3 regions of the Metabacillus dongyingensis genome follow, and region 1 is predicted to be linked to each of the others. Evidence: riboswitches for the same ligand, from Rfam matches in the RefSeq annotation. Region 1 holds a riboswitch; each other region holds the start of a gene.
What was found. Region 1 has a riboswitch for S-adenosylmethionine ahead of K8L98_RS05680 (bifunctional homocysteine S-methyltransferase/methylenetetrahydrofolate reductase). Riboswitches for the same ligand answer to the same signal wherever they lie in the genome.

Region 1 (7,256 bases):
CTTACAACTTCAACCCAGTCGTAATGATCCTCGGTAATTTTCGGTTTCTTCATTGTTGCAGCAAGACGGTCTTCATGATCAACAATTAAATAAACCTCTACTTCTTCTTTGTCATCAATCGGTTCCGTGATTTCCGTTTTATGAAGGAGCACACGGCTTTCCCCATCTGTTAAATAATAGCCATAATCTAATTTTTCATCTATCGAAAGCGTCATAAACGTTCCTGGATTCATCAATTGTATTTCGTTCCTTTCTTTTGCAGGTTGCATCTGCTGTTAGTTTTCAAATTGAAGCGGACATTTATGTATGAATGCGCAGCTAAACGGCTAATCTCCTGGGCTAATCGGGTGCTTAATTGCTGCAGACTACTCCAACTTTTACGTTTTGTACTTCGTATTGTCCGGCTCCATCGCCCAACTCCTCGGCCAGAACAAATTCCCCCAAAAAGTCAAACCCGGACTTTTCGGCGGAATTCTTATCTGTCTGTCGGAGCTAAACGGGCGATTCCGCACTTCGTTAGTTGTTATCCCCTGTTCATTCTACTATAATCTATAGATAATATAAACTTTTGGGAGGATTCTTATGGCGAAAGACAGTTCTTTTGATATTGTTTCAAAGGTGGATATGCCTGAGGTGACGAATGCAATTACGATGACAATGAAGGAAATTGGCACCCGCTATGATTTTAAAGGGAGCAAAAGCAGCATTTCTCTTGAAAAAGAAGAGATTGTTTTAGTTTCAGATGATGAGTTTAAAATGGATCAGTTAAAGGATGTTTTTATTTCTAAATTGATAAAGCGCAATGTAGCGACACGAAATATTGATTACGGAAAAATCGAAGGTGCATCGGGCGGAACGATTCGCCAGCGCGCTAAGCTCATTCAGGGTATTGATAAGGATAATGCAAAAAAGATTAATGCCATTATTAAAAATTCCGGATTAAAAGTAAAAACCCAGGTTCAGGACGATCAGGTCCGTGTGACCGGCAAAAATAAGGACGACCTTCAGCAGGTGATCGCAGCCGTTCGCGGAGCCGACCTGCCGATAGATGTTCAATTCATTAATTTCAGATAAAGTGAACAAACACTCGGGCTATCCTCTGCTGAGTGTTTTTTTCGTTGTTCTGCAAGTATCTGCTTCGATTTCCCCTCAACAAATTCCCCGTCTATTCAGAAAAGTTTTATTTTTGTATTGAATCTATCCGAAAAAACATGTAAATTAGATATAATATCTTTTTCTAAAATTTCATATTTCACCATTCTTATCTAGAGAAGCTGAGGGACTGGCCCTTTGAAGCTTCAGCAACCTGGCATAATGAAATCATCTGTCTTCATCAGAGATTTCAATCCAAGGTGCTAATTCCAGCGATGCATCCATCGAACGATAAGAAGAAGTCCTGAACGTTCAAAAGTCTTCTTCTTGGAAGGCTTTTTTTGTTTTTTTATTGCACTAAGGAGGTTTGGAGTTTGACACTTTTAAACGATTTACAGAAGAAGATCCTGATTGGCGACGGAGCAATGGGAACATTGCTTTACTCACACGGAGTTGACAGGTGTTTTGAAGAATTGAATTTATCGAAGCCTGATGAAATATTAAATGTTCATAAGGCGTATATTGCAGCCGGTGCAGATGTCATTCAGACAAATACTTACGGTGCAAACTATATTAAACTATCAAGATATGGACTTGAAGATGAAGTGAGAGCAATTAACCGTACTGCCGTTCAGATTGCTAAAAAAGCAGCAGCCGGCAATAACACCTATGTTCTTGGAACAATAGGCGGCATCCGTGCTTTCAAGAAAAATGCCTATTCCCTTGAGGACATTAAACGAAATTTCAGAGAACAGCTTTACCTTATGCTCAGTGAAGAGGTAAGCGGTCTGCTGCTTGAAACCTATTATGATCTTGAAGAAATTAAAACCGTATTAGAGATCGCCAGAAAAGAAACGAATATCCCGATTATTACAAACATCTCCCTTCACGAAATTGGAGTCTTGCAGGATGGAACACCCCTGCAAGAAGGCCTTTCTCAGCTTGAGGCCCTTGGTGCTGACGTTGTCGGTCTGAATTGCAGACTTGGTCCTTACCATATGCTTTCATCACTTGAAGAAATTCCGCTCCCGGAAAGAGCGTTCTTATCTGTTTATCCCAACAGCAGCTTGCCTACTCTTGAAGAAGGAAGACTTGTCTATGGCTCTGGAGAAAAATATTTTGCAGAAAGCGCTCTAGCCTTCAGAAATCAGGGAGCAAGACTAATTGGAGGCTGCTGCGGCACAACCCCAATCCACATCGAAGCAATGGCAGCAGCGCTTAAAGGACTCCCTCCAGTTACAGAAAAGAAAGTTAAAATAAGAAAGAAAGAGATTTCTGTCACGTCTGCAGCGGAAAGAAAGTACCCTCCCCTGCCGGAAATAGTCAATAAAAAGCGCTCTCTGATTGTAGAACTCGATCCTCCTAAAAAGCTTGGGCTGGACAAATTTATAAAAGGTGCAAAAGCACTGCAAGCTGCTGGAATCGATGCCTTAACACTTGCAGACAACTCACTTGCATCACCGAGAATAAGCAATGTGGCTGTAGGGTCCATCGTTCAGCAAACACTTGGACTCAGGTCCTTAATTCATATTACATGCCGCGACCGCAACTTAATTGGCCTTCAATCTCATTTAATGGGTCTTCATACGCTGGGACTTACGGATGTGCTGGCGATTACGGGCGATCCATCAAAAATCGGGGATTTTCCGGGAGCTACTTCCGTTTATGATCTTTCATCATTTGATTTGATCAGCTTAATTAAACAATTTAACGATGGTCTTTCTTATTCAGGAAAACCTCTTGGGGAAAAAACCAATTTTTCAGTTGCCGCTGCGTTTAATCCCAATGTTAAATATCTAGATAAAGCGGTAAAAAGACTGGAGAAGAAAATTGCCTGCGGTGCAGATTATTTCATTTCACAGCCAATTTACTCAGAAAAACAGCTGATTGATGTTTATGAGGAAACGAAGCACTTAACCGTTCCGATTTATATCGGCATTATGCCGCTCACAAGCAGCCGCAATGCAGAATTTATCCATAACGAAATTCCGGGCATTACTCTTTCTGACAGTATTCGTGAAAGAATGGCCCGGGCAGGCGACAATCGGGAGAAAGCCTATCAGGAAGGATTGGCGATTTCTAAAAGACTGATCGATGCTGCCTTTGACTTATTTAATGGAATCTACTTAATTACACCATTTTTAAACTATGAATTAACCGTTGAACTGACAAATTACATTCACAAGAAACAAATTGAGGTCAATGAAAGGAAGATTACGCATGTCTGATATAAAAAAGCAGCTTGAGAAAAAAATCCTCGTTCTGGACGGAGCGATGGGCACCATGATACAGGATGCAAATCTTTCTGCAGATGATTTCGGCGGAGAAGAATACGAGGGCTGCAATGAGTATTTAACGATTACTGCACCAGAAGTCATCGAATCCATTCATGATGCTTACCTGGACGCTAAAGCAGATATTATTGAAACCAACACATTTGGCGCTACCAAGATTGTTCTTGATGAATATAATCTCGGTCACCTCGCTTTTGAGTTAAATAAAAAAGCGGCGGAGATCGCCAAAAAGGCAGCTGAAAAATATTCAACTCCTGACTGGCCGCGTTATGTTGCGGGCTCAATGGGCCCTACGACAAAAACACTTTCTGTTACAGGCGGAGCAACGTTTGAAGAGCTTATTCAAAATTACGAAGAACAGACACTCGGCCTGCTTGCAGGCGGAGCTGATTTGCTTCTTCTTGAAACGAGCCAGGACTTATTAAATGTGAAAGCAGGCTTTCTCGGCATTAAACGCGCCTTTGAACAAGCAGGCAAAGAAATTCCGCTGATGATATCAGGGACAATTGAACCTATGGGAACGACGCTTGCCGGCCAGGATATCGAAGCCTTTTTCATCTCGCTTGAGCACATGAAGCCTTTATCTGTAGGTCTAAACTGTGCAACAGGGCCAGAATTCATGACCGACCACATCCGGACGCTATCAGGCATGGCCCATACAGCTGTCAGCTGCTATCCTAATGCCGGCCTGCCTGATGAGGAAGGAAATTATCATGAATCTCCCCGTTCTCTTGCTCAGAAAGTAAAAGGATTTGCAGAACAGGGCTGGCTGAACATTGTCGGAGGCTGCTGCGGGACTACACCTGCACATATTACCGCCATTGCTGATGCTGTAGGTGAACTCGAGCCCCGCTCCGTTCCGGAACGTGATCCGGCTCATACTGTTTCTGGCATCGAGCCGCTTATTTATGATGATTCCATGCGGCCTCTCTTCGTCGGAGAACGGACAAATGTAATTGGCTCCAGAAAGTTTAAACGACTAATAGCGGAGGGGAAATTTGAAGAAGCAGCTGAAATTGCCCGAGCTCAAGTTAAGAATGGCGCCCATGTAATCGATATTTGTCTGGCTGATCCTGACCGCGAAGAAGTAGAAGATATGGAAGCCTTCATAAAAGAGATTACGAAAAAAGTAAAGGCACCTCTTGTCATAGATTCAACGGATGAGTTAGTCATTGAAAAGGCACTTTCCTATTCTCAAGGGAAAGTGATCATCAATTCCATCAACTTAGAAGACGGTGAAGAGAGATTTGAAGCAGTCGTCCCGCTCATTCACAAATACGGGGCAGCTGTTGTTGTTGGAACGATTGATGAAAAAGGAATGGCGCTGACTGCTGAGCAAAAGCTTGATATCGCAGTCCGTTCCTTCGAGCTGCTGACTCAAAAATACGGGTTAAATCCATCAGATATCATCTTTGATCCGCTCGTATTCCCTGTCGGAACAGGAGACGCGCAATATATCGGCTCGGCAGAAGAAACGATAAAGGGCATCCGTTTAATTAAAGAACGCTTGCCGGAATGCCTGACAATCCTTGGAGTCAGCAATGTATCCTTCGGCCTTCCGCCTGTTGGACGCGAAGTACTGAACGCCGTTTATTTGTATCATTGCACTCAGGCAGGACTTGATTATGCAATCGTCAATACGGAGAAACTCGAACGATTTGCATCGATTCCAAAAGAAGAAATTGAAATGTCAGAAACTCTTCTTTTCAATACGAATGACGAAACATTGGCTGCCTTTACAAATCACTACAGAGGCAAAAAGAAAACCGTAAAAAAACCGGTTCAGTCTCTTCCTCTAGAAGAACGCCTTGCTCAATATGTGGTCGAGGGTACGAAAGAAGGACTGCTTGCAGATCTTGAGATTGCCTTAAAAGAGTACGCAACACCGCTGGATATAATAAACGGTCCACTTATGAAAGGCATGGCTGAGGTAGGAGAGCTGTTTAATACAAACCAGCTTATTGTTGCCGAAGTGCTGCAAAGCGCAGAAGTCATGAAAGCATCCGTCTCCTTTTTAGAGCCACACATGGAAAAAAAGGATGACAGCGGGAAAGGCAAAATTCTGCTTGCTACGGTAAAAGGAGACGTTCATGATATCGGCAAAAATCTAGTCGATATCATCTTGAGCAACAATGGCTACAAGGTTGTAGACTTAGGCATAAAAGTGACACCTCAGGACTTAATTCTGGCTGTCAAAAAAGAAAATCCCGATATCGTCGGACTTTCGGGTCTTCTCGTAAAATCCGCCCAGCAAATGGTATTGACTGCACAGGATTTAAAAGAAGCTGAAATCTCCGTGCCAATCATGGTTGGCGGTGCTGCCTTATCCAGAAAATTTGCTGACGGAAAAATTGCTCCACAGTACGGCGGACCTGTCATTTACGCCAAGGATGCAATGGATGGACTGTCCCTTGCAAACAGAATCAGAATAGATCCTACACAATTTAAGAAAAAAGAAGCCGTTCCTGAAAGATCTGCTGAAAAGAAAGCAATTCCGGCAGTAATAGAGCTGCTGGAAAAAAGGGCTGCACTCACTCCCTCTCCTTATTTTGTGCCAGAGGATTGCAGGCGGCATATTATTAAAGATATCGAACTGTCACATCTGATTCCTTACATTAACATGCAGATGCTGATTGGCCATCATCTTGGCCTAAAAGGAAAAGTAAAGGAAATGCTTAAAAATAAAGATCCGAAAGCTGTTGCCTTAAAAGAAACAATAGATGAGCTTCTTAAACAGGGCTACGCGGAAAAATGGTTCCAGCCTGCAGCCGTTTATCAATTTTTCCCTGCAGAGTCAGATGGCAATATGCTTCATATTCTGGATCCCGAAACGGAAAAAACCTTGCAGACATTTGAATTCCCAAGGCAATCAAAGCTGCCGCACCGCTGCATATCTGATTATATCCGTCCAAAAGATGAGAACAAACAAAGAGATTATGTCTCCTTCTTTGCGGTAACCGCCGGAAAAAAAGTAAGGGAAATTGCCAACCGTTTTAAAGAGCAGGGAGATTATTTAAAGAGCCATGTTGTACAGGCACTGGCACTTGAGCTTGCCGAAGGCCTTGCAGAACGGACTCACCAGCTGATCCGTGACCAGTGGGGCTTTCCTGATCCTCCGGATTTTACTATGGATCAGCGCTTTTCTGCGAAATATCAGGGTCAGCGTTTTTCTTTCGGATACCCGGCCTGTCCGAATCTGGATGACCAGGCTAAATTATTTGACCTCATATCTCCGGAAGATATCGGCGTGAACCTGACTGAAGGCTTCATGATGGAGCCGGAAGCGTCAGTAACGGCACTCGTTGTTGCCCATCCAGAAGCAAGATATTTCAATGTATTGAACTAAAACTTAGGTTTTAGTTCTTTTTTTATGGGGATTTTTACGTTTCATCTCATTTATTCAGGGAATATATTCTAAAGAACAGCTACATATTCAACATACTTTTCACCATACTAATCATGATTAAACCATGGAGGGATTTGGATGAGTCAAGATAATCAAAGCAAAAAAACAATGCCAGCACAGCATCAGGATGTACAGCCGGGACATGAGAACTTAATGAACCCTCTGCCTGAATTTGATGCACTTCAATATAAGGGCAGTGAGAAGCTGCTTGATAAAGTGGCTATTATTACAGGAGGAGATTCAGGAATTGGACGGGCAGTTGCAATCCATTACGCAAAGGAGGGCGCAGATGTCGTCATTTCTTACTTAGACGAGCATGAGGATGCAAATGAAACGAAACGGCTTATTGAACAAGAAGGCCGAAGATGTATTCTTATGCCGGGAGATATAGGCGAAGAATCTTTTTGCGGACAAATTGTTTCAGAAACCATCAATCAGCTTGGAAAACTCGATATCCTTGTAAA
Region 2 (7,256 bases), 1.8 Mb from region 1:
TACAATTTATTTAATTAGTTTACGTTTAAATTCAGTGAGTTAGTAGTACGAGTGTGATTTTATCATGTGCCAAAAGACGGTGTCAACCAAAAAGTTTTTTATTAATTCGAAAAGACGGATGATTCAATTAATGATTTCACACCCGTTGCTTGTTCAATTGCCTGTTCAAGATCCTCCAGAAGGTCATCTATATGTTCAATCCCAACAGACAATCGAATTAAGTCTTCAGTTACTCCTGATTTTTTCAGGCCTTCTGCATCCAGCTGCTGATGTGTAGTGCTGGCAGGATGAATGATCAGGCTTTTGGCATCTCCGACATTTGCTACATGCGACCATAGGTTAACAGAATTAATCACCTTTGCGCCTGCTGCACGGCCGCCATCAATGCCGAACACTACAACCGCGCCTGCCCCTTTAGCTAAATATTTATCTGCCAGGGCCTTGTCAGGGTGCTGTTCATCTTCAGGGTACAGCACCCATTTAACTGCAGGATGCTCATTTAAATACTCAACCACTTTTCTCGTATTAAAAATATGCTCTTTCATTCTTACATGAAGTGTTTCCACTCCAAGAGCAAATTGAAATGCATTAAAAGGACTGATAGCAGGCCCTAAATCCCTGAGGAGCTGAACGCGGGCTTTTACAATAAAGGCTGCCTCCGGCAATGCTTCTGCATATACAAGATTGTGATAGCTTGGATCTGGAGTCGTAAAGCCCGGAAACTTATCGCTGTTCCAATCAAACTTCCCTCCGTCTACGATAATTCCTCCGAGGGTCGTGCCGTTTCCAAGCAGCCATTTGGTGGCCGAATGAATGACAATATCTGCTCCGTGTTCGATTGGCCTGCATAAATAAGGAGTTGCAAAAGTGTTATCAATAATTAATGGGATACCTGCTTCATGAGCAATTTTTGACACTGCCTCTATATCAAGAACCTGCAGACTTGGATTGCCAATCGTTTCTGCAAAAATGGCCTTTGTTTTAGGTGTGATGGCATCCCTGAAATTCTCAGGATCATCCGCATTTACAAACTTAGTCTGTATCCCGTACTTAGGCAAAGTGGTTTGAAAGAGATTGTAGGTCCCCCCGTATAGGCTTGAGGCAGAGACAATCTCATCCCCTGTTCCGGCAATATTTAATATGGAAAGCGTTATCGCAGCCATGCCGCTTGCCACAGCAAGACTTCCTACTCCCCCTTCTAGCTGGGCAACTCTTTCTTCGAAAACCGTTGAGGTAGGATTATGTATCCGGGTATAAATGTAACCCTGCTCTTTTAAAGCAAATAAATCCGATGCATGCTCCGTATCATTAAAAACATAGGCGTTAGACTGATAAATTGGCACAGCCCGTGCTCCTGTTGCAGGATCCTTCTGCAAACCCCCATGTACATTTAACGTCTCAAGCCGATACTTATTTTGTCCCATATTCCCATCTCCTTTTTCATTTTTCCATATAAAAAACCCCTTCAAAGAAGAGGCGGAATCACCATATCTCTTCTTATCTTCCAGAGCATTCTAACCTGCTCTGATGGAATTGGCACCGTGTTGCAATAACCGGTTGCCGGGCTTCACAGGGCCAAGTCCCTCCACCTCTCTTGATAAGATTAAACTTATTGAATCTAAATGAATTGTAACACCGCTTCATTTACACAGTCAATTAATAGTTTGAATTTTTAGATTATTATTTAGACAAGTGAATAATGGATTCAAGCCTTAGTACATTGCGAAATGATCCTTTTACTTCAATCGCTCCTAGCTTTGAGAGCTGAAGAAGTCTGATTGGTGAGTGAAAACAGTCAAGAAGATGATTTTCATCACCTGAAACCAGTACATGTGCTGAAAGATTGTCATTGTCGCTGCTTAAACAACAAGCCCCCTTTTTTAAAACAAGCAGGATGGGTTTTTGTTTTGAACTGGTTATCCGTATTCTTAATTCTTCGTTTGGAAGCAGCGGCTGAATAAAATAAGACGCATTCATTTTTTCTACAAACGAAAATAAGTCCATTTCTTTTTTTCTCCCCATTTCTTTCCTATCAGATCATAACGTATTAATTCGTTTTAATACGACTCATCACCTTTATGAAAAGTTCGACACTTTATTGGACTTGGAGAGACAAAATAATCGTTTTTTCTATTTCCCAAGAAATATGTCAAATGCCGCCCTGCTCAGGCGGCATATTCTTTCAATATTTGATAAATATATTCAACAGAATGAAAGGCATATTTCTTGTGGGTAACCGCTCCATTTTCAAATATAAGCAAGCAGGGAACACTTTCAATTCCCCACTCTTCCGCTTGCTTAGGCAGGAAATTTAAGTTTGCCGTATGAATCGCTAAAGCTGGGAGCAGCTCTTCAACAACAGACAGCATTTTTTTTGCAAGCTGACACGTTCCGCAAAATGGAGTGTATAGATAAAGGATGCCAAATTCTTTTTCAGCAAACATATCTAATTGTTCTTCTTTTATTTCAATCATTGCTTTTCATGAGACTCCCTTTATTTTATAAGTATTTCGCCTGAACATCGATATTTGCACTTAAAAGCACAGCAGCAACATGCTGATCAGGTGCAGTCGCAACTTCACGGTACATTCTATCTATAAATATATGAGCAGCTTCGGGCAGTTCCCGCTTGAATTGTTTTCTGAGGCGATCCCCTGATTCATCAGAATCTACAAGCACATATACGTCTCTATAAAACAGAGCATCAATCATTTCATCTAATCGAGTAAGGCTTATTGTTCCATTTGTACAGATAATTTCTACAGGTTCATTGACAACATTAAGAACCTTTCGTTTGTCAGATGTTCCTTCAACTATTATGACCTTTTCAACCTCAATTGCAGACATCGCCATCACCTATTCAGTTAAAGTATGTGTTATCTTATAACCTATTCGAATTGCATGAGGTTGTTTCTTAAAATAATTGAACAAAAATGGCAGTGGAACATTCCACTGCCATTCGATTAGCACCAGCCGTTTTCTTCGTCACAATCTACATACTTTTCATCTTGTTTTGATAAAACGTCTGCATCCTGGAAAAAGGAATGGTTTTCTTCTTCATATCCATTTTTCAATGAAACCTGATTTCCATTTTGACCAAAAGACATTGTGCCAATTTGCTCTTTTTCAAAAAACAAGTTCATTTGACCTTCTGAAAAGCGTCCTGTTACCCGGTCTGTAATATCTAAGCGCTTCTTTTCAAATGACATCCTGGAACACCCTCCTTTTTATAGCTTAGGGTGTCCTGAGTTGATGCCCTTTATCAGTCTTCATTTGTCATTTCTACATATTGTTCAGCAGTCATTAAGCTGTCAACATCACTTACATTGCTTGGCTCGATAACAATCATCCATGCTTTTTCATATGGAGATTCGTTTACAAATTCTGGGCTGTCATCAAGATCCTCATTGATTTCAACAACTTTTCCGCTGATTGGCGCATAAAGCTCTGAAACCGTTTTTACTGATTCAACGCTTCCGAAAGGCTCGTCTGCTTTAATTTCATCTCCAACTTCAGGAAGCTCAACAAATACAATATCCCCAAGTTCTGATTGAGCAAAATCAGTAATGCCGATACGTACTTTTTCGCCTTCAACTTTAACCCATTCGTGCTCTTCAGAATAGCGAAGTTCTTTTGGTGTGTTCATTTTTATTACCTCCAAGTTTTATCTTGTTTATTTGTAAAAAGACTGAAGTTAAAGTCTTCTACTACTTTGCCCATGCTGCTTCGAATTGATCTTCATTAAAGCCGACGGTAACTTTCTTGCCGTCTGTTGTTAATGGCCGTTTGATAAGCATGCCGTCTGATGCCAGAATCTCAAGCAGTTCTTCATCAGATAAAGAAGCAACCTTCTCTTTCATGCCTAATTCGCGGTATTTTTGACCGCTGGTATTGAAAAACTTTTTTACTTCTAACCCGCTGTTATCAAGCATCTTTTTTAATTCTTCTTTTGTCGGTGGATTTTCGACAATATGTACATCTTCTACCTGCAAATTGTGATCTTCAAACCACTTTTTTGCTTTTCGGCATGTACCGCATTTTGGATACCAATAAAACGTAAGAGCCACTCTTCTCACCACCTGCAACCGTAATTGAACAAGATTATTTTACCACAATCAATTGGACAATCATAATCCCAAGTTTCTATTGTGTAAAAATCAGTTTCCTAAAAGAAATAAGACCTTTTCCATTACGGAAAAGGTCCATTTCTTACACTTTGCTTAAGCGCGGTAACCATTTTCTTCAATTAGTGCAGCTGCAATTTCACGTTTTTTGGCAATCACGTTGATCGGAGTGTGACGAGTGAATTTTCTGAGTGCCGAAATCATCATGCGAAGTGTATCGCCCTGTTCAATCGCAACTAATGATTCCTTCGCGTGTGCTTCAATCTCATTAAATGCTTCCTGGCAGTACACTTGAGTATAAAGGAGCTTTTGAGCGCTCTTTGCTTCTCCAGCTTTGCTGATTGCTTTTTCAGTACGCAGAATCGCTGATTCCATAGCATAAATGCTGCTTACGATATCTGCAATGTTCACTAATACCTCTTGTTCCTTCTGCAATGCCTGGCCGTACTTTTGTGCAGCAAGTCCAGCAATCATCAAGCCGATTTTTTTAGCATTTTTCAATAAATGTTTTTCTTGTTCCAGAACGCCTTCACCAACTTCTTCAGGCATGAGCATCATTAATTCTTCCTGCAGAGCCTGAGCCTTTTGCAGCAATGGCAATTCACCTTTCATTGCTTTGCGCAAATATGTTCCAGGCACTAATAGGCGGTTAATTTCATTTGTCCCTTCGAAAATGCGGTTTATACGGGAATCACGGTACGCTCTTTCCACTTCGTACTCTGCCATAAAACCATATCCGCCATGGATTTGAACGCCTTCATCTACTACATAATCAAGCGTCTCAGATCCTAATACTTTATTTAATGAACATTCAATTGCATATTCAGCAATGGATGCAGCAACTTCTTTGCCGTCTTTCACTTCTTCAGGCGACAGACGGCTCATGCGGTCTTCAAACAACCCTACAGTACGGTATACAGAACTCTCCATTGCATAGGTTTTAGAAGCCATATTAGCCAGTTTTTCCTGAATCAGCGAGAAGCTGCTGATTGGCGTTTTAAATTGCTGGCGCTGATTTGCATATTGAACAGAGACATCGATAATGCGTTTTGATCCGCCGATTGTTCCCACAGCTAATTTATATCTTCCGATGTTAAGGATGTTGAATGCGATAACATGGCCTTTTCCAAGGTCGCCTAATAGATTTTCTTTGGGAACCAATGCATCCTCAAGAATAAGAGTTCTAGTTGAAGAGCCTTTGATTCCCATTTTCTTTTCTTCCGGACCTGTTGATACTCCAGGATATTTTTTTTCGACGATGAAAGCCGAGAAGTGCTCGCCGTCAACTTTTGCATAGACTACAAAAACATCAGCAAAACCTGAGTTTGTAATCCATTGCTTTTCTCCATTCAGTACATAGTGTGTGCCTTCAGCATTCAATCTTGCAGTTGCTCTTGCACCCAATGCGTCTGATCCGGAACCCGGCTCAGTTAATGCGTAAGCTGCAATACGCTGGCCTGTTGCAAGGTCTGGCAGATATTGCTGTTTTTGTTCTTCGTTGCCGAAGAGCACAATTGGAAGCGACCCGATTCCTACATGTGCGCCGTAGGATAAGGAAAAACTGCCTGCACGTGCAAATTTTTCTGTGATCAAAGCTGAACTGATTTTGTCTAGTCCAAGGCCGCCGTATTCTTCAGGAACATCAGCTCCAAGCAGACCCAGCCCGCCTGCTTGCTTAAGCAGCTTCACAGATTTATCAAATTGATGATTCTCAATATCTTCTAAGTGCGGCAAAACATCATTTACGACAAAATCCTCTGTCGTTTTAGCAATCATTTTATGTTCATCTGTAAAATCCTCAGGAGTAAATACACTTTCAAAAGTCACATCATCTAGTAAAAAGCTGCCGCCTTTGATTACATTTTCAGTCGTTTTAGACATGTTTGGTTCCCCCGTTTACTAAAGTTTTATTTCAAACCAGCTCGAACACTCCTGCAGCGCCCATTCCGCCGCCGATGCACATTGTAACAACTCCAAATTGTTCCTTGCGCCGCTTCATTTCATGAATAAGGGACAGGGTCAGCTTTGCTCCCGTACAGCCAAGCGGATGCCCAAGTGCAATTGCGCCGCCGTTAACATTCACTTTATCTTCATCTAATCCAAGCTCTCTAATCACCTGAATTGATTGAGAGGCAAATGCTTCATTCAGTTCAAAAAGTCCGATGTCAGATAAGCTCAGTCCTGCTTGTTTTAAAGCCCTCGGAATCGCTTCAATCGGCCCAATCCCCATTACCTCAGGCGGAACTCCTCCCACAGCGAAGGATCTGAATTTTACAAGGGATTGCAGACCTAGTGCATCTGCTTTTTCACGGTCCATCACCATAACTGCCGCAGCCCCGTCACTTGTTTGTGAAGAATTGCCCGCTGTTACAGATCCCTTAACGGAAAATGCAGGTCTTAAATTCGCAAGAATCTGCATGCTTGTTCCAGGACGTACACCTTCATCTTTTGAGAATTGGAAATGTTTTTCATGAAGCTTATTATCGCTGCCAACACTTCTTTGTGTGACATCTACTGCAATAATTTCATCATCAAATTTTCCTTCTTGGATGGCTCTTGCAGCGCGCTCATGACTGCGGACGGCAAATGCATCTTGATCTTCACGGCTAACGCCGTACTTTCTTGCCACCTGCTCAGCTGTATGCCCCATTCCCATGTAATATTCAGGAGCGTTCTCAGCCAAATTTGCATTTGGACGGACAACATGCCCCATCATCGGAACCATGCTCATTGATTCTGCTCCGCCTGCAATCACTGTATCTGAATGGCCAAGCATAATTTTTTCTGCTGCATAGGCAATGCTCTGCAATCCTGATGAGCAGTAGCGGTTAACGGTAATGGCGGGAACTGTGTAAGGCAGTCCGGCAAGCGCCCCGATGTTTCGCGCTAAGTTCAATCCCTGTTCTGCTTCAGGCATTGCACACCCGATAATCAAATCGTCTATATTTCCTTCATAGCCCCCGGCACGCTTCAGCGTTTCTTTTACAACGAGAGCTCCTAAATCGTCTGGTCTTACAGTTGCAAGTGATCCTTTTTTTGCTCTTCCAACAGGTGTTCTCGCACCTGCTACAATGACCGCTTCTCTCATAACAGTGCACCCTCCTAATTACGTAGTGGTTTCCCTTTAACAAG
Region 3 (7,256 bases), 670 kb from region 1:
GGTGGATTCGTTTTATTTTCTTCTTCAAAAAGAATTTGCTGATATTTATTTAGCAGCATGTCCAATTCCTGACTGCATTGAACAGCGCCCTCGCACGTATATCCGCCTGCTCTTGCTGTATCGATCATTTCCTTGCGTTTAGAATCAATACTTGCCAATAATTGAGACTTGCTCATTTCAATTGTCATTTTCTTCCCTCCGCCTCATCTCTTAAGTATCTATATTGGGAATAAATATACAAATAAATTATTACAGATACTTCTATACTTGTAAATAGATTAGCAATATTCGACAATAATATTGAGAAATAATATGACAATTTTGTTAATTTTATTTAATACCAAGTTTTTCCCGAATTTGCGAGAGTTTAAACAAATAATGCCGGATTTATTATAAAAGAAAAAAGAGCTCTCAGGCTCTTTAATAAGGATCTGCTTCATGACCAAATTTATCAGCTTTTTCTACTGTTTCTTCAGCAGCTGCAGAACTGGACATTTGACTGGATTATTCCAGACTTTCAGCTAAACACACGCCATAACGTTTGTCAAAATTTGTAGAATATTCAATCATTTTTGCTGCTATGTCCAATATTAAAAGGCATAAACAACTTTATTGGCAAAGAAAAACAGCAGATCGAATAGCTCGGCTGCTGTTTTTTAATGAAATTCCTTTTACTTTGTTAATACTTTTTCCCCGAGATTCACATCATCAACTGACGTTACCCGGAAATCTTTTTCTTCCAGCTTCTTAATTATTTTATTCAGCTTTTTCTCAGAAACGTCATGGGAGAGATTGATGATGATTCTTCTTAAATATGTATCGCCATTATCGAGTGTCAGGAGTCCTTCGATGTTCACATCCTTAATCGTTGAGACAAGATCTTTAATCGCGCCTTTATGCTCTTTCGTGCCGACTGTCAGAATATAACCGCCTGTCTTCATTCCAAACGAATCCTCAAGTACATCCATGACATTACCATGCGTAATAATGCCTGAAAATTCCTCTTTATCATTCAGCACAGCTAAAAATGGAAGACGTCTGATGGTAAGGAATGTCTTAAAGAATGAATCCTCTTCATAAACAAAAGCATCCTGATCCTGAATCAGAGCCTCGATCGAATCCTCATCCTTGCCCTCCTTTTCTACATAATGATCCAGGAGATCAACTTTATAGATTAAGCCGGCAAACACTGTGCCATTCTCTCTAAGAACGGGAATGCTCCGATACCCTGACTCCTTCAGCAATTCATAAGCTTCCTTTACCGTGCTTTCCGCCTTACAGTATCTTACATCCTCTTTTTTCACGAAATTGTAGCGAATCTTCATCTTTCCAATCCTCCCTTTTATGCTTATTTATTGTTGAAAATTTACCATAGAAACATCAGAGAGTAAAGAAAATTAAAATGATTTTGAATTTCCTCCTGGCCCTGCTCATTTTCTTGCATCCAGCTTAAGGATTTTAGTGCTGTTAATTATGTTCGATTGGATTCATATTGTGCTCGCTTCACAACGTTTTTCTCCTCCTTGATCCAAATTACATAAGTCAAAGTTTATTTTAAATCATTCTGTGCAGCTGATGTCCTATTCGGCTCATTCATTCTTGTTCTGCTGACTAAAATCCTTTACTTTCAGAATAAAAAAACCCCCTTCACCATCAAGGCGAAGAGGATTTCCAATTATGCCTGCTGCTCTTCTTTTTCGTAAATTGGCACCCAGCCTTCAGATGTAACGAAAATGCGGACTGCGACAACTTTGCGGTCCTCCTGAAGAGTAAAGTAGTGGCGTATGTTTGGCGGTACGGAGATTAAGTCGCCGGGGTTGAGTTCAACATCAAAAAATGAGCCGTCTTTTCCCTGAATGATGAATATGCCGTGGCCGCTGACGATGAAGCGTACTTCGTCATCTGTGTGATGATGCTCCTGCTGAAAATTTTTCAATAGTTGATCAAGATTCGGCGTGCTCTCAGATAAAGAGATGACATCCTGTGCCTTGTAGCCGCGACGCTCTGAGATGTCTGCGATTTCATCCTTGAATACTTGCAGAATTTCCTCTTTTTGCTCATCAGCAAGACTGTAATTCTCTCTTAAAGCTTCCGGCAGCTTCTCGATATCCCAGTGCTCATAAATGACTTCTTGAGACTCAAGAAAGGCAGCTACCGCCTTTTGATCAGCGATTCTTTCATTTGTTTCCTGTAATCGTATCGTTGCCATTATAATTCCTCCTATTGTTAAGCTCTTAATGTGAGCGATTTAGCTTGTTTTAAAGATAGGACTTTTAAATGATAGGAAAATAGAAATTCACATGCTTCCAGCACTTTTTTGGCTTCGAAAGCATCTTTGCCCCAAACGGTAATGCCATGATTGCGGATCAAAACAGCACCGGAGTTTCCGTTCACATACTTGCCAAAGTCAGCTGCGAGATCCGGTATATGAGCCGCATTTTCAATAATCGGAATATGCCACTCTGCATCTTCTTCCCAAAGACCAAATGCTTTAATGATTTCCTGTCCTTTAAACGTAACGCCGCCGTCATCGCCGTAGAGCTCAGAGATGACATTGTTGTCAACAGTATGGACGTGGAGGCTGCAGCCTGCGTTCGTACGATTATAGATTTCAACATGAAGCAGGGTTTCAGCAGAAGGCTTCAGCTTTGTTTCTTCAAGGGCAGCTCCATTCTGATCGACCAATAGGAAATCTTCATCCGTTTCAATCCGTTTATCCTTACCGCTTGAAGTCACTAAAAACGAGAGCGGCTCCGTTTTTACCTTAATCGCGAGGTTTCCGCTTGTACCTGGAAACCAGTCCCTCTCAGCAAGCTCGCGTTTAACCGCTGCAAGCTCGCGCAAGCGTTGATTTAAAAGACTCATGATACCGCCTCCTGCTTTTTCTTAAGTCTATCTATCACATCAAAGAACGTAGTAAATTCCTGATGCGGAAGGTCTAAAGACTGGCATTTTCCCAGAAGAAAATCTCTTGCAAACACAAAGTCTGCAAGTTTTGCAGCCTCTAAATCCGTAACTGAATCACCAATGACAATGACTTCCTGATCAGGAGCAGCAAGCTTCCTGATTAAACTCGGCTTGCAGCAGCCACAGTCATTGCTGCACTGATCATCACATGAGTTTGGCCATAAGATTTCAATTGCCTGACCGCTGAAATCACCTGCATTGCAGTAAACACGGTCCCTGTCAACCAAGCCATTCAACAATGGGTGAACAAAAAAATCAATGCCTCCGCTTACGATATACAGAGGGATTTCTTCCTCCTCCGTATATTGAACAAATTCACGGAATCCATCGCGAAGCTGAGCCGTAAAAAGCAAGTATTGAATAATATCAAATTTCAGCTCTGATGGAATCAGCTGAAACATCTTCTCTACTCCTGCCCGGACAGAAATCCGCTGACTTAATACATCATCCTTCAAAGCATTCCATTCTGGCGGTGCAAACTTCTTCATGATGGCAATAATGTTGTCATTGTTTGTTATTGTTCCGTCGAAATCACAGATGATAATCGGCTTGCTCATTTGCTCACTTCCACCTGCCCCCAAAGATCCAGCGCGATTCTCAAATCCGCATTTTCATTTGCTTTTTCAGTCAAGGAGATGCCTTGTAATGCCGCATCGATCGCTGCACGGAAAGCTTTTCCGCCTGCAGCAGCGCCGTTTGGATGTCCGTGGACACCTCCGCCTGCGTTAATCACGCTATCTAACCCGAAATCCTGGATTAAGATAGGGACGAGTCCTGGATGAATCCCTGCTGAAGGCACAGGGAATGTTTCCTTCAGGAGCACGTTTTCTTTACAAGCTGCACCTATGGAAAGGGCCGCTTCCCGCTCAAGCGCAACACTTCCATAAGGGGATGGAAACAGAGAAAAATCGGCTCCGCTGTATCTCAGCAATTTTCCGAGTAAAAGAGAATGCGAGATTCCATATAGTGAGGATGATGCCAATGCACCGCTGACAGCTGGATGAGCCATTAGCGGAATGTTGATGTCTTTGTCCTCTGCCAGGCTTTGAAGCACGTCAAGGCCGTAGGCAAAAACATTTAGCAATAGGGCATCTGCTCCAAGCTCTGCCGCACGCTTTGCTTTTTCTTTTAAATCATACGTTTTGCCTGATAAATGAACCGCGTACATCGCCTTATGACCGGTCTCCTCATAAACCTTGTTTAACACTTCTTTTCCGGCAGTAATCCGCTGGTCAAAAGGTGTCAGCGGATTTTCAAAAAGAATTTCATCGTCTTTCACCAAATCAACCCCGCCGAGCACCTGATCTTTAAGCTGATTCTTTAAAAAAGCGAGATCACGTCCGATGACACCTTTAAAAATACTCATAAGCAAAGGTCTGTCATATACACCAAGTTTTTCACGGATGCCGCTGATGCCGAACTTAGGACCTTGAAAATCAGCAAGAATATCTTCTGAAAAATCCAGGTCCTGAAGCTTTACTTCGCCGTCAAGAGACAGTTTTCCAAACACAGTCGCAAGAATCGCCGGCAAATCATGGCTGAAATTTACTCCAGGGTAAAAAATTTTAACGATGCCTTTTTTGACGCGTTTGTTTAAAAAAGCTGAAACCTTATCATCAGCCTCAAATTCTTCTACAGAGATGACCTTCCCTTTGTGCTGCTTCAATTGTATCTGAGTCAGTTCCGGAAGATCCGTCCAGGACCCAACGGTTAACCCAAGGGCAATCCCTTCTGCTTTTTTTTCTAAGTTTTTTTCATCATGGATGAGATAGGTTGCTGTAATGCCGCTCATGTTTGTACCGCCTTCCATAACAGTTTTAGAAATGCGCAAGCGCCAGTTTAGCTCAGGCATGGCAAAATCAGCAGAAAAGTCCGGTTTTGACTTTTTTGTTCTGGCCGAGGAGCTGGGCGACTCAGTTTGCCATCAATGCGCAAAATTTTATATATTCTAAATAAATAAAAAAGGCCCCTTTCCGCTAATCGAAAAGAGACCTTATCTGACTTGGCTAAGATCCTTATCTATCAGCGAAATGCTGCAAGATTTAGCACCGTGCTTAAACCTTGGTTTAAGTCGGTTGCCGGGCTTCATCGGGCTAGTCCCTCCACCTGCTCTTGATAAGAATGGCTTATTTATTTTATGTTCTGAATAACCTGAAATTAATTTGGATTATGACATTTTTTCAAAAGACTGTCAACCGCCATTTTAAAATAAATTCAAAGATTTTATCCGTGCTGCTGCTTCTCTCAGTCTTTCTTCTGAGGTTAAAAGTCCTGCCCTTACATAGCCTTCTCCGAATTTCCCAAAACCGACACCCGGCGCCACACAGACATGTGCATGAAGGAGGAGATATTCGGCAAAGGATTCTGACGTATAGCCTTCCGGAACAGGCAGCCAGGCAAAAAACGACCCTGGCGGCGCTTCAACCTGCCAGCCAATTTCGTTAAGAGCAGTTATGAATGCATGGCGTCTGCTTTCATACCGCTCCACCAATTCATCCACACAGCTCTGTGATTCAAGCAGGGCAGCTGCAGCAGCTTCTTGGACAGCACTGAACACACTGACAAACATGTGATCCTGCAGCAGATTAATCGCTTCAATGACACTTTCATTGCCAATCGCAAAGCCGATCCTCCAGCCCGCCATATTATACGTCTTCGAGAGTGTATAGATTTCTATCCCAGTTTCTTTCGCTCCTTCAACTTCCAAAAAGCTGACAGGTTTTTTTCCGTCGAACCCAATGGCGCCATAGGCAAAATCATGAATCACACAAATTTCATTTTCTTTTGCAAACGCGACTGTTTCTTCAAAGAATTCTTTTGAGGCAACAGCACCGGTCGGATTGTTCGGGTAATTCAGAAACATTAGCTTTGCCTGTTTCTTCGCTTCTTCAGAAAGTTGCCCATAATCCGGCAAAAACTGATTATCTTTTACCAGCGGCATAAATTCCATCCTGGCCCGGGCAAGCTCTACCCCAGACCAATAGTCAGGATATCCGGGATCCGGCACGAGAACTAAATCATCCGGGTCCAGTAAACATTGCGGAATTTCAACAAGCCCCGCTTTTCCGCCAAACAAAATGGCCACTTCTTTGTCAGCATTAAGTGTTACACCATACTCCCGCATGTAAAATTCCGCAATTGCTTCTTTAAGAAATTTCTGTCCGCGGAACGGGGAATATTTGTGATAGTCCGGATTTTCCGCTGCCTCCTGAAGAGCCTTAACAATGTGGGGCGGTGTTGGCTGATCAGGATTCCCCTGTCCAAGATTAATAACGTCATGTCCCGCTTCGATACTTGCATTCACTCTTGCTACGAGACTTGCAAAAAACTGCTTTGGAAGCTTATTTAATAACTGTGATTGATTGAAGTTTTTCATGTTTTACACCTTCTCAAAAAATTCTTGAAATTCTAGTGAAAAATCATATATTGTTAGAGTCAGCTTGTAAAGAAAAATTTTCGAGGCGGAGATGAAGATTGATGAATCCAAAAGTGGCATGCCTGCAAATAGACCTTGTTTTTGGTGACCCTGAAGCAAATATTGAAACGGTAAAAAAAGAAATAGAAAAAATAGCAGCATCTGAAAAACCTGACGTAATTGTTCTGCCTGAACTGTGGACAACAGGCTATGATCTTACTAGGCTCGACGAGATCGCAGACCCAAACGGCAGCAAAACAATCGCTCTGGTCAGCAGTCTGGCTAAAACATATGAAGTTAATATTGTGGCAGGTTCTGTTGCGAAAAAAACAGAGGCAGGCGTCACGAACACGATGTATGTTTTTAATCGCCAAGGCGAGCTTAACCATGAATACAGCAAGCTGCATCTTTTCAAACTGATGGATGAGCACCTTTATCTAAACGGCGGAACCGAAAAAGGCCTGTTTCAGCTTGACGGTCTGCAAAGTGCCGGAGTGATTTGCTATGACATTCGATTCCCTGAATGGATCCGCGTTCATACAGCACAAGGAGCAGAAATCCTTTACGTTGTGGCAGAATGGCCGCTCCCAAGACTGCATCACTGGAGATCCATGCTGATCAGCCGTGCAATTGAAAATCAATGTTTTGTTGTAGCCTGCAACCGCTCAGGCAGTGATCCGAATAATGAATTCGCCGGTCACTCGATGATAATCGATCCGTGGGGAGAAATTTTAGCTGAAGCCGGGACAGAGCAAACCTCGCTTACGGCAGTCCTTCAGATGGAGAAAGTTAAAGAAATCAGGAAACAAATTCCTATTTTCAAAGACAGACTTCCTGATTTTTACTCTTAAAAAAAGTATTGACAGTTTTTCGT

Region 2: another riboswitch for S-adenosylmethionine. It lies ahead of K8L98_RS21685 (O-acetylhomoserine aminocarboxypropyltransferase/cysteine synthase family protein); the one in region 1 lies ahead of K8L98_RS05680 (bifunctional homocysteine S-methyltransferase/methylenetetrahydrofolate reductase).
Region 3: another riboswitch for S-adenosylmethionine. It lies ahead of mtnW (2,3-diketo-5-methylthiopentyl-1-phosphate enolase); the one in region 1 lies ahead of K8L98_RS05680 (bifunctional homocysteine S-methyltransferase/methylenetetrahydrofolate reductase).

What each region holds. Positions count from the first base shown of each region.
Region 1 is NZ_CP082944.1:1,150,158-1,157,413, reverse strand. Features, by position in the region: gene K8L98_RS05690 (CvfB family protein) at 1-233, opposite strand, end outside; gene K8L98_RS05685 (YajQ family cyclic di-GMP-binding protein) at 583-1,074, shown strand; SAM riboswitch class I at 1,259-1,390, shown strand; gene K8L98_RS05680 (bifunctional homocysteine S-methyltransferase/methylenetetrahydrofolate reductase) at 1,467-3,320, shown strand; gene metH (methionine synthase) at 3,313-6,732, shown strand; gene K8L98_RS05670 (SDR family oxidoreductase) at 6,871-7,256, shown strand, end outside.
Region 2 is NZ_CP082944.1:4,363,581-4,370,836, forward strand. Features, by position in the region: gene K8L98_RS21685 (O-acetylhomoserine aminocarboxypropyltransferase/cysteine synthase family protein) at 102-1,424, opposite strand; SAM riboswitch class I at 1,495-1,604, opposite strand; gene K8L98_RS21690 (SCP2 sterol-binding domain-containing protein) at 1,681-2,004, opposite strand; gene K8L98_RS21695 (thioredoxin family protein) at 2,166-2,474, opposite strand; gene K8L98_RS21700 (toprim domain-containing protein) at 2,500-2,847, opposite strand; gene K8L98_RS21705 (YusG family protein) at 2,964-3,209, opposite strand; gene gcvH (glycine cleavage system protein GcvH) at 3,263-3,646, opposite strand; gene K8L98_RS21715 (arsenate reductase family protein) at 3,708-4,067, opposite strand; gene K8L98_RS21720 (acyl-CoA dehydrogenase family protein) at 4,221-6,005, opposite strand; gene K8L98_RS21725 (acetyl-CoA C-acetyltransferase) at 6,037-7,212, opposite strand; gene K8L98_RS21730 (3-hydroxyacyl-CoA dehydrogenase/enoyl-CoA hydratase family protein) at 7,227-7,256, opposite strand, start outside.
Region 3 is NZ_CP082944.1:1,820,109-1,827,364, reverse strand. Features, by position in the region: gene K8L98_RS09010 (aspartyl-phosphate phosphatase Spo0E family protein) at 1-188, opposite strand, end outside; gene cbpA (cyclic di-AMP binding protein CbpA) at 672-1,325, opposite strand; gene K8L98_RS09000 (1,2-dihydroxy-3-keto-5-methylthiopentene dioxygenase) at 1,676-2,209, opposite strand; gene K8L98_RS08995 (methylthioribulose 1-phosphate dehydratase) at 2,227-2,865, opposite strand; gene K8L98_RS08990 (2-hydroxy-3-keto-5-methylthiopentenyl-1-phosphate phosphatase) at 2,862-3,524, opposite strand; gene mtnW (2,3-diketo-5-methylthiopentyl-1-phosphate enolase) at 3,521-4,759, opposite strand; SAM riboswitch class I at 4,980-5,089, opposite strand; gene K8L98_RS08980 (pyridoxal phosphate-dependent aminotransferase) at 5,171-6,343, opposite strand; gene K8L98_RS08975 (carbon-nitrogen family hydrolase) at 6,445-7,233, shown strand.